One region of the Brevibacterium sanguinis genome, then DNA from elsewhere that is predicted to be linked to it. Evidence: predicted binding sites of a transcription regulator. Region 1 holds the regulator's gene; each other region holds the start of a gene.
What was found. Region 1 encodes LexA, which represses DNA repair genes until DNA is damaged. Its sites were predicted from a motif close to TCGAACANNTGTTCGA; they were not measured.
Positions count from the first base shown of each region.

Region 2: ABD154_RS08405 (HNH endonuclease signature motif containing protein) is a predicted target of LexA. The motif match lies at 1,650-1,665, and genes of this name have one in related genera.
Region 3: xsc (sulfoacetaldehyde acetyltransferase) is a predicted target of LexA. The motif match lies at 1,626-1,641, and genes of this name have one in related genera.

Region 1 is NZ_BAAAMB010000016.1:269,734-273,008, forward strand. It holds gene ABD154_RS17230 (ATP-dependent DNA helicase) at 1-502, shown strand, start outside; gene ABD154_RS17235 (hypothetical protein) at 535-789, shown strand; gene lexA (transcriptional repressor LexA) at 1,502-2,257, opposite strand; gene ABD154_RS17245 (LysM peptidoglycan-binding domain-containing protein) at 2,501-2,812, shown strand; gene ABD154_RS17250 (histidinol-phosphate transaminase) at 2,822-3,275, shown strand, end outside.
Region 2 is NZ_BAAAMB010000007.1:29,988-33,262, reverse strand. It holds gene ABD154_RS08405 (HNH endonuclease signature motif containing protein) at 1-1,603, opposite strand, end outside; gene ABD154_RS08400 (hypothetical protein) at 1,712-2,080, shown strand; gene ABD154_RS08395 (FMN-binding glutamate synthase family protein) at 3,047-3,275, shown strand, end outside.
Region 3 is NZ_BAAAMB010000009.1:263,324-266,598, forward strand. It holds gene ABD154_RS11505 (AAA family ATPase) at 1-567, opposite strand, end outside; gene ABD154_RS11510 (IclR family transcriptional regulator) at 671-1,519, opposite strand; gene xsc (sulfoacetaldehyde acetyltransferase) at 1,665-3,275, shown strand, end outside.

The DNA of each region.
Region 1 (3,275 bases):
TGCCGCCGCCGAGCATCTGCGAGCCAAGGTCGATGTTCCGATCCTCCTCCAGGGCGAGGACGGTCTGCCGTCGCTCGTCTCCCGGTTCGCCGCCGACGATGAGGCATGTCTGTTCGGGACGATGTCACTGTGGCAGGGCGTCGACGTGCCCGGGAGGACGAACCGGCTCGTCATCATCGACCGGATCCCCTTCCCGCGTCCGGACGATCCGCTCATGCAGGCGCGGGCCCGCGACGCCGACAAGCGCGGTGTCAACGGGTTCATGGCGGTGAGCGCGACGCATGCCGCTCTGCGCCTGGCCCAGGGCGCCGGACGCCTCATCCGCTCGACAGCTGACAAGGGTGTCGTCGCGGTGCTCGACTCGCGGCTGCGCTCGGCCCGGTACGCCGGCTACCTCGTCAACTCGATGCCGCAGATGTGGCCGACGACCGACGCGCAGCTCGTTCGCACCGCCCTCGGCCGGCTCGCCGACGCGAAGGACGACGACGCAGCCAAGGGATGAGGTCCGCGGGGCCGGGTGGTACAGTTCGCGCCATGGCGCGCAAACGGAAGAAGAAGCCCCAGCGGAAACATTGGCTGGCGAGTCTCCTCACGGGTCTCGCCCTTTTCGCCGCCGGGGGCATCGGGCTGCTCATGGGCGCCACTTATCTCAACGTCTGGCCAGTTGTGGCCTTCGTTCTCGGCGGTGCTGCCATGGTGCTCACCCTGGTCTTTCTGCTCGGAATGGGCGACTCGACGCAGGGCTATCCGACTGCCGACTCCCTGACCGATGTGCAGAACGGTCTGTGAACGATCCCAGTCTCTGATTCGGCTGCGCCGCAGATCCGTCGCGCGGTTTCGCACGCACAACCCTCAGTGGCAGTCACCCCGCGCAGCTTCGCACCCCCTACGTGGAGCCGCTGATCCACCGCGTGCACGGGTTGTCGGTGCGGCTGCGTGTGCGGGATTCGAAATCTGAGCCCGCCGAGGCGGTCGAAAGGCACCCGGAGCGCGACGACCACCGCGGAGCCGCTGATGCACCGTCCAGATTCGTAGGCCCTACGCGGAGCCGCTGACGCACCGCGTGCACGGGTTGTCTGTGCGGCTGCGTGTGCGGGATTCGAAATCTGAGCCCGCCGAGGCGGTCGAAGGGCACCCGGAGCGCGACGACCACCGCGGCGCCGCAGATCCGTCGCGGAGCTTCGCACGCACAACCCGGAGTGGCACACACACCGCGCAGCTTCGCACCCCCTACGCGGAGCCGCTGATCCACCGCGTGCACGGGTTGTCTGTGCGGCTGCGTGTGCGGGGTTCGAAATCTGAACCCGCCGAGGCGGTCGTGCCCTGCCGCCGAGGCGGTCGTCCGCGCCCAGGGACCCTGCGGAACGCACGAGTGCCCCCGACCGTGACCGGTCGGGGGCAATCGTCGCCGGGCGCAGGCAGTGCTCGAGCAACCGAACTCTGCAGATAGCGCCCGCGATATGCGCAGTCGCTCCGCGCAGGCCGTGCCCGGTAACAGCTCTCAGAGGCGGCGAATGACGGCGACGACGAGACCCATGATCTGCGCATACGTGCCGTCGATGGGGTCGTAGTCCTTGTTCTGCGGGAGCAGCCACTGGCGCCCGGCCTTGCGCTTGAGCGTCTTCACCGTCGCCTCGCCGTCGAGGAGGGCGGCGACGATCTGCCCGTTGTCAGCGGTGTGCTGCTTGCGCACGACCACCCAGTCATCGTGGCAGATGGCCGCCTCGATCATCGAATCGCCGACGACCTTGAGGAGGAACATCTCGCCGGAGCCGACGACCTGCGTCGGCAGGGAGAAGACGTCGTCGACCTCCTGCTCGGCGAGGATCGGACCACCGGCGGCGATGCGGCCGACGACCGGAACCTGGACGGTGTTGTTGGCAAGCTCTTCGTACTTCGCGCGCTCCGCCTCCTCCTCTTCGAAGGGATTGACGACCTCGATCGCCCGGGGGCGCTTGGGGTCGCGACGGACATAGCCGAGCCGCTCGAGCTGCGAGAGCTGATGCGCCACGCTCGAGAGCGATGCGAGCCCCGCGGCCTCGCCGATCTCGCGCATGCTCGGCGGGTAGCCGTTGGTGACGACGGCGCGTTCGATCGTCTCGAGGACGAGCCGCTGCCGGGGGGAGAGCCGGAAGTCGCCGGCTCCGGTCGGCCCGTCGGGGATCTCGACCTCGTCCTCTTCGCTGCGCGCAGCCGCGATCTCGCTGGCCACATCCTCGTTGCGCGGCCTGCCTCTGCCTCGTTTGTTCTGCACCATTGCCTCTTCCCCTTCGTTCTAATCCCACCGGTCGAAGCGCTTCGAGAGATCTCGTGTCAGTGCCGCCTGGGATGGTTGTTCGAGATCGATCAACAACGCTGGTTCTCGCTCATTGTCTCATAAATGTTCGAGATGGACTGGACATTTGTTCGATTGGCATGTTGAATAGAACAGACGTTCTACCCATTGCGGGTGGAATCGTACGAAGAAAGAGGTAAAGCGATGTCTGAGAAGAATCACGAAATGCGTCTGACCGTCCGCGGCCGCCGCGCCGTGCGCCTGCTCCGCACCGCCCTGTGCGCTCTCGCCATCATCGGCGGAACGCTCTTCATCTCCACCCAGACGTTCACCGCCGAGGCGGTCGCTGAGGGAGAGGTCGTCGGAGTCGCCGCTGACGCCGTCGTCGTCGGCGAGGGCGAGTCGCTGTGGACCGTGGCCTCGAACCTCGGCCTCGACCGCGACACCCGTGAGGTCGTCGCCGACATCGTCGAGCTCAACCACCTCGACAGCCCCGTCGTCCACCCCGGGCAGAGTCTCGACGTTCCCCAGCGCTAAAATCGGTGTGTGGGAAACATCGACTCTCTGCCGGTCCGCTCCGACCTCGTCGGTCAGCAGCCCTACGGCGCTCCGCACCTCAACGTTCCGGTGCAGCTCAACGTCAACGAGAACGCCTATCCGATCCCCGAGGTCGTCACCGAGGCGATGCGCCGGGCCGTCGACGGCCACCTCGCCGGACTCAACCGCTACCCCGACAGGGAATTCACGGCGCTGCGTGAGCACCTCGTCACCTACCTCGACGGCGTCAACGAACGGGCGGTTGGCTCGGTCGACCTCGTCCCGGAGATGATCTGGGCGGCCAACGGCTCGAACGAGGTCCTCTCCCACATCGTCCAGGCCTTCGGCGGACCCGGACGCACCGCTCTCGGCTTCACCCCGAGCTACTCGATGCACCCGCTCATCACGACCGGCACCGGCGCGACCTGGGTGGCGGCCTCCCGTGACGAGGAGTTCGAACTCG
Region 2 (3,275 bases), on a different contig from region 1:
TCCACGGCACGATGTGGTGGACTTCGCACCACCCCGGCGGTGCATCGCAGCCCGGGAAAGTGCATCCCATATCCCTCGCCGTGATGATCGCCGTCTGCTTCTCGTCGGCGAAGCGCTTCTCGGTGGCGACCTGCACCGTCTTGGCCGAGTCGCTCATGAGGTGGAAGAACACTCTGCCGTTGAGTCCGGAGGAGGTGAGTTCGGACATCGGCACCGGATTCTCGGTGCCGGTCTTGCCCTGGCCAGTTCTCGAGGCGAGATCCTCGGCCTTCGCCGTGACGACGAGCGAGTACCTCGCGCCCGAATTCGGGCGATTCATCTCGATCTTGCCGATCAGGGAGGCGAATCGTTCGTAGATCCACCGGCGGGCCGAGGGCTGAGCGTCGATCGTGCTCACCGTCGTGCCGTCGCTGCGCACTCCATAGGCGCTGCCGTCCGCACCGCCGTGACCTGCCATCGCAGCCGTTCCTCCCGAGGCATCGGCACTGGTGCCCGTGCCCGGAAGTCGCTGGCCGGTGCCGTCCTGAGCGAACAGCGGCGCATCGTGCCGGTCGCCGGAGAGCACCGCATCGAGCACGTCGAAGGCGCTGGGTGACTCCTCGCCGGCCGCCTCGGTGCCGGGGAACCCGCTGCTGCCGAGGCCGCCATCTCGGCTGGCATCGCGATCACTGGTGGGGTCGTCATTCCTGCCGGCGTCGCCATTCCTGCCGGCGTCGCCCTGACCGCTCGCTGCATCCGCGCCGCCCTGCTCGCCGGTTGTCCGGCATGACTCGATTCTCGAGGTCAGCAGGCCGTTGAGCAGGCCGCCGGTGATCGGGTCGAGCCGACCCGACAGCTCCCAGTCACCGTTGCGGCGAGCGCGCAGATGAACCGAGTAGTCCGACCGGTCGCGTCCCTCGGACGGCTCCTTGCCGTCGGGGTCGATGATGTCGAGCATGCGCTGGAAGATCTCGCGCAGGTCGGAGACGCGGACGTTGGGCGCTTCCTTGACCAGTCGCTCCTCGGTCTCGGCCCGCAGTTCGGCGCTCACCCAGGCAGGCAGTCGTTTCATGCATTCGGCGATGACCGCCGCCTGGTTCGCCGACAGGACTCCCTCGTGGAGGCCGTCTGCGGCCTTGGGGGCCAGCGGCGGCATCGGCTGACCGGAGAGGTCGACGCGTCCGCCGAGGTTGTTCGCCGCCTCGGTGCGCCGATAGGCCTCCTGGTCCGACAGTCCCAAACGATCCTTGACGAGTGCCTTCGTCGTCTTCGCGCCGAAGTCCGTGGGCACTCCGACTCGCTGGAAGATGGCGAGGGTGACGGCGTTGAGTGAGGCGTTGACGCGGTTGATCGCTTCGAGCGCATCGGCGAGGATCACCGCGTCGTCGGGGCCCACCGGCCGTTCGAAGGTGCGGACTTCGCTTTCGAGCCGGGTCAGGTTCGTGATGCTGTCGAGGACTTCGGGCGCGAACTCGGACAGACGGGACCAGGCCGCATCGGTGAGCAGCGGATGCCGGCTCAGCTTCCTCGTGTCCGGCATAGAGCGCGTCGAGTCAGACGTGGCGTTCCCCGTGTCGAGCGTGGCATTCTGCGAGGCGGAGATGACGTTCCCCGTGTCAGCCATGTCGGCGACCGCCGCAGCCGGGTCGTCGTCATCGATGGGTCCCGGGCCGATTACGTCTTCGTCGACCGACAGCGCCGAGACGTCGGCCGCGAGCGCTGCGCTGCGGCGATGCCCATAGTCATCGGGATCGTTGGCACCGGGAGAGTCATCGGGCTCCTCAGCGCCGGGGGCTTCCCCGGCCGGAGTCGCATCACTTTGAGCCTCGCCGATCTGAGCCTCGTCGATGTGAGCGTCAACGACGGGAACCTCGCCGACCGGATTCCCATCGAACGGAGCCCCCTCGACCGGAGTCTCCTGGATCGAAGCCTCAGCGATCGACGTCTCAGGCGACGCTGGACCCTCAGCTTCCGGTACGGCCGGGATCTCCTCGAAGAGTTCGGCGTGGATGCTGCCGCTGAGGTCGAGTCCGGCATCCCTGAGCTGGTCGAACAGCGATTCCGGAGCTCCGGTCGGTCGACTCGAGCCGCCTGCGGATGACCCCGGTCCAGATGAACCCGGCCCAGAAGAACTCGGCCCAGATGAACCCGGTCGCTTCGACGCGGATCCCCGCTTCCCCGCAGGCGACGTACGGGCACGGTCGCCGTTCCCGTGGTTCTGCCTGTCCGGGGTGAGTGTCATGACTCCTGATCCGTTCGCCAACGCTCATCGTTGTTGGTCTGATTCTACTCCGCGAGTGTGACATGCACAACAGTCTGTTCCCAATTTATTCGATCTTTTTTTCACAATGAATTCATTCACTCAGTGATTTCCGCCTGCCGACAGAAGTCGCTGGTCACGGACGTACGCGGTCGGGAATTCATCGAACTCGCAACGACTTCACCCGACATCACCGCCCCACGCCGACCGCACCCTCGGTTCGCCGCGCCGACCGCGCCCACCGTCCCGGTCCGCCGCACCCACCGCCGCGTCCGCCCCTGGGCCACCGCACTCACCCTCGGTTCGCTGCGCCGACCGCCCCGCCCCTGAGCTCCGAGCAGTTCCGTCCCGGCCTCGCCCATCTCCAGACTCCGCATCCATCCTCGACTCCCCTCCACCCACGACTCCCCGCCACCCCAGACGCCAACTCCCGACTCGCGCTCCCTCCCGACCCCAACACCGACCCCGCACCACCACCTCCGAACACCCACCGCGCAGGCCGAGACCACCCACCGCGCACACCGAGACCACCCAGGGTTCACGAAAACTCAGGTGGCCCTTTCCTGAAATCTCCGTTCCGGCGGTCTAGGCTCGGCTTGAGGCACATCTGTGCACGTCGTCCGCGCTGGCCTGCGCGGCTCGCCGCCCGCACAGAGCCGTCAGATCCGCACAGACCCATCAGTTCCCACAGAGCCGATAGTTCCGCACAGAGCCGTCAGTTCCCACAGCACCGTCAGTCCGTGCAGTGACCACCGTCGCGCACCGCCGCCTCGGTGCCTGCGCTGACGCGCAACCCAAGGAGGCGCAATGAAAGGTCAGCTCCCCATCGTTCGCTTGGTCACCGGTGAGACCACGGGACAGCGCATCGCACGGATCGCCGCAGCCGCCTCGGCGGTCGGGCTCGGAGCACTCGCCGCCTGGGACGTCACGCAGAAGAAGCACTCGATCCTCCGCAACTACCCGATCGCGGGACATGCGCGCTTCCTCCTCGAGTCGATCCGACCGGAGATCCAGCAGTACTTCATCGAACGGAACT
Region 3 (3,275 bases), on a different contig from region 1:
GCCCAGTCCGACGGTGTTCGCCGTCGCGAAGAGCCGGAACTGGGAGTGCGGACGGATGACGCGGTTCTGTTCGGTGAGCGTGAAGAGACCCTCCCGCTCGAGCAGCCGCTGGATGATGAACATCACCTCGGGCCTGCCTGCGTCGTACTCGTCGAAGATCAGCGCCATCGGTCGGCCGAGGGCGAACGGGACGATGCCGTCCTCGAAGCGGGTGCGCGGATGGCCGTCTTCGATGACGACCTGGTCCTTGCCGACGAGATCGGTGCGGGAGATCTGACCGTCGAGGTTGATCCGCATGACCGGCCAGTTGAGCCGTGCCGCGACCTGTTCGATGTGCGTGGACTTTCCCGTGCCGTGCAGACCCTGGATGAGGACGCGCGAATTGTGGATGAACCCCGCGAGGACGGCCCGGGTCACCTCCGGGTCGAAGCGGTAGTTCGGATCGATGTCCGGGACGAGGCTGTCGTCGCCGGTCAGCCGCGGCACCTGCAGGTCGCTGTCGAGGCCGAAGAGCCGACGGGCGGATTCCCAGGTGATCGAGTCCCCGGCCGGCGTGGGGTCGGACATGGTGCTGAGCGGATCCGTGGCGGTGCGCATGGTCGGCGCTCCCTTCGTCTGGCGTTCCCCGAGGCGAGAGGCGGTCCGCTCCGGCGACGCATTCGTGGTCGTATCAGGCGATCTCGGTGCTGCGGTCGATGTCGTCGATGCGGGAGATCTTCTCGGCTGCGGCCTGCACCAGCGGCAGGAGAGCGACGAGATCGTCCTCGGACTTCCGCAGCACCGGGGCCTGAATGGCCACGCACTGATTCGACCTCCCCGCTTCTCCGGGGACGAGCACGGCCAGGCACACGAGTCCGTCGAGGTACTCCTGGCGGTCGACGGCGAATCCCTGCTCCCTGATCTCGGTGAGCTCCGCGTCGATGCGGTCCGGATCGGTCATCGTGTGTGGGGTGAAGGCCGGCAGCTGCGACCCGGCCAGCAGACGGCGGCGCTGAGTCTCACCGTACTGGGACATGATCATCTTCCCGCTGGCCGATGCGTGGATCGGCACGCGGGCTCCCGCTTCGAGGTGGACCCGCAGGGGGTGCTGAGTCTCGACGCGGTCGAGGTAGATGACGTCGCTGCCGGCGACCGTCGTGAGGTTGCAGCTCTCCTCGACATCCTCGGCGAGCTGGGCCAGGATCGCGCGACGAGCCCCGTGCCGTGTGTCGTTGAGCAGAATGTCCTCGGCCATGCGCCGCAGGCGCGCACCCGTTCCATAATGCCGGCCGTCGCTGTGCCGGGTGATGAGACCGGCGCCCTCGAGCTGCTGGAGCATGCGGTGAAGCGTGGGCTTGGGCAGTCCGGTCTGCACGACGAGGGACTGCAGGGTGAAGATCTCGTCGCGCGTCGAGATCAGCTCGAGCAGCGAGATGAGGCGCAGCGCCGGCGTCTCCCCGACGAGCGAGAGTTCGGCGCCGAGGCCCGGTTCCGCGAGATTGTCCATGAGCACGCCCTCCTTGGTGTCTCGGAAAATCATACCAAACAGAATAATAACCGGAACACGTATTGACGCGGTCGCCCGCCACCGCCTAGTGTTCTAAGTGTTCAACTTTTTCATCCGAATTGAACGAATAAACGAGACCTCGAAGACGTGGTCTTCCCAACCTCAAGGAGGAGTTGGCATGACAGAACTCGCTGATCGGACCGAGGTCGACGCACCCGAACACGCTCCGAAACCGCAGAAGATCACCTCCTCGGAGGCATTCGTCGAGACCATGGTGGCCAACGGCGTCACCGATGTGTTCGGCATCATGGGATCGGCATTCATGGACGCGATGGACATCTTCGCGCCGGCCGGCATCGACTTCGTTCCGGTCGTCCACGAACAGGGCGCGGCCCACATGGCCGACGGATACGCTCGGGCATCCGGCCGCCACGGAGTGGTCATCGGGCAGAACGGGCCCGGCATCTCGAACTGCGTGACCGCGATCGCGGCGGCCTTCTGGGCGCACTCCCCGGTCGTCATCGTCACGCCCGAAGCGGGCACTAACTCGATCGGGCTCGGTGGATTCCAGGAAGCCAATCAGCTGCCGATGTTCCAGGAGTTCACGAAGTACCAGGGCCACGTGACGAACCCCGCGCGGATGGCCGAGTTCACCGCCCGCTGCTTCGACCGGGCCCAGTCGGAGATCGGGCCCACCCAGCTCAACATCCCCCGTGACTACTTCTACGGCGAGGCGGCCCCCGACATCCCGCAGCCCCAGCGCATCGATCGCGGTGCGGGCGGCGAACAGAGCCTCAACGATGCCGCAGAGCTGCTGGCCCAGGCGAAGAACCCGGTGATCATCTCCGGCGGCGGAGTCGTCATGGCCGACGGAGTCGAGGAGTGCATCGCCCTGGCCGAGCGCCTCGGCGCACCCGTGGTCAACAGCTACCAGCACAACGATTCGTTCCCCGCCAGCCATCCGCTGTGGGCGGGCCCTCTGGGCTACCAGGGGTCGAAGGCGGGAATGACCCTGCTCAATCAGGCCGACGTCGTCCTCGCGCTCGGCACCCGCCTCGGACCGTTCGGCACGCTCCCGCAGTACCAGTTCGAGTACTGGCCCACGGAGGCGAAGATCATCCAGGTCGACGCCGACCACAAGATGCTCGGACTGGTGAAGAAGATCGACGTCGGCATCTGCGGCGATGCCAAGGCCGTGGCCGCCGAGCTCCTCGGGCGCCTCAACGAGAAGACCGTCATCAGCGACGCCACCAAGGACGAGCGGGCGAATCTCATCCGCGCGGAGAAGGAGGCCTGGGAGGCCGAACTCGATTCCTGGACCCATGAGAAGGACGAGTTCTCCCTCGACGTCATCGACGAAGCGGAGAAGGAGGAGGGCAACTGGCTCCATCCGCGTCAGGTGCTGCGTGAGCTCGAGAAGGCGATGCCCGCCGACGTCATGGTCTCCACGGACATCGGCAACATCAACTCGGTGGCGCACAGCTACCTGCGGTTCGAGCGTCCGCGCAGCTTCTTCGCCCCGATGAGCTTCGGCAACTGCGGCTATGCGCTGCCGACGATCATCGGCGCGAAGCGAGCCGCTCCGGAGCGCCCGGCCATCGCATATGCCGGTGACGGCGCTTGGGCGATGAGCATGGTCGAGGTCCTCACCGCCGTCCGCCATGACATCCCCGTCACCGCGGTCGTCTTCCGCAACCGCCAGTGGGGTGCGGAGAAGAAGAACCAGGTCGAGTTCTACGGTCGCCGCTTCATCGCCGGTGAGCTCGACAACGGGGAGAGCTTCGCGGCG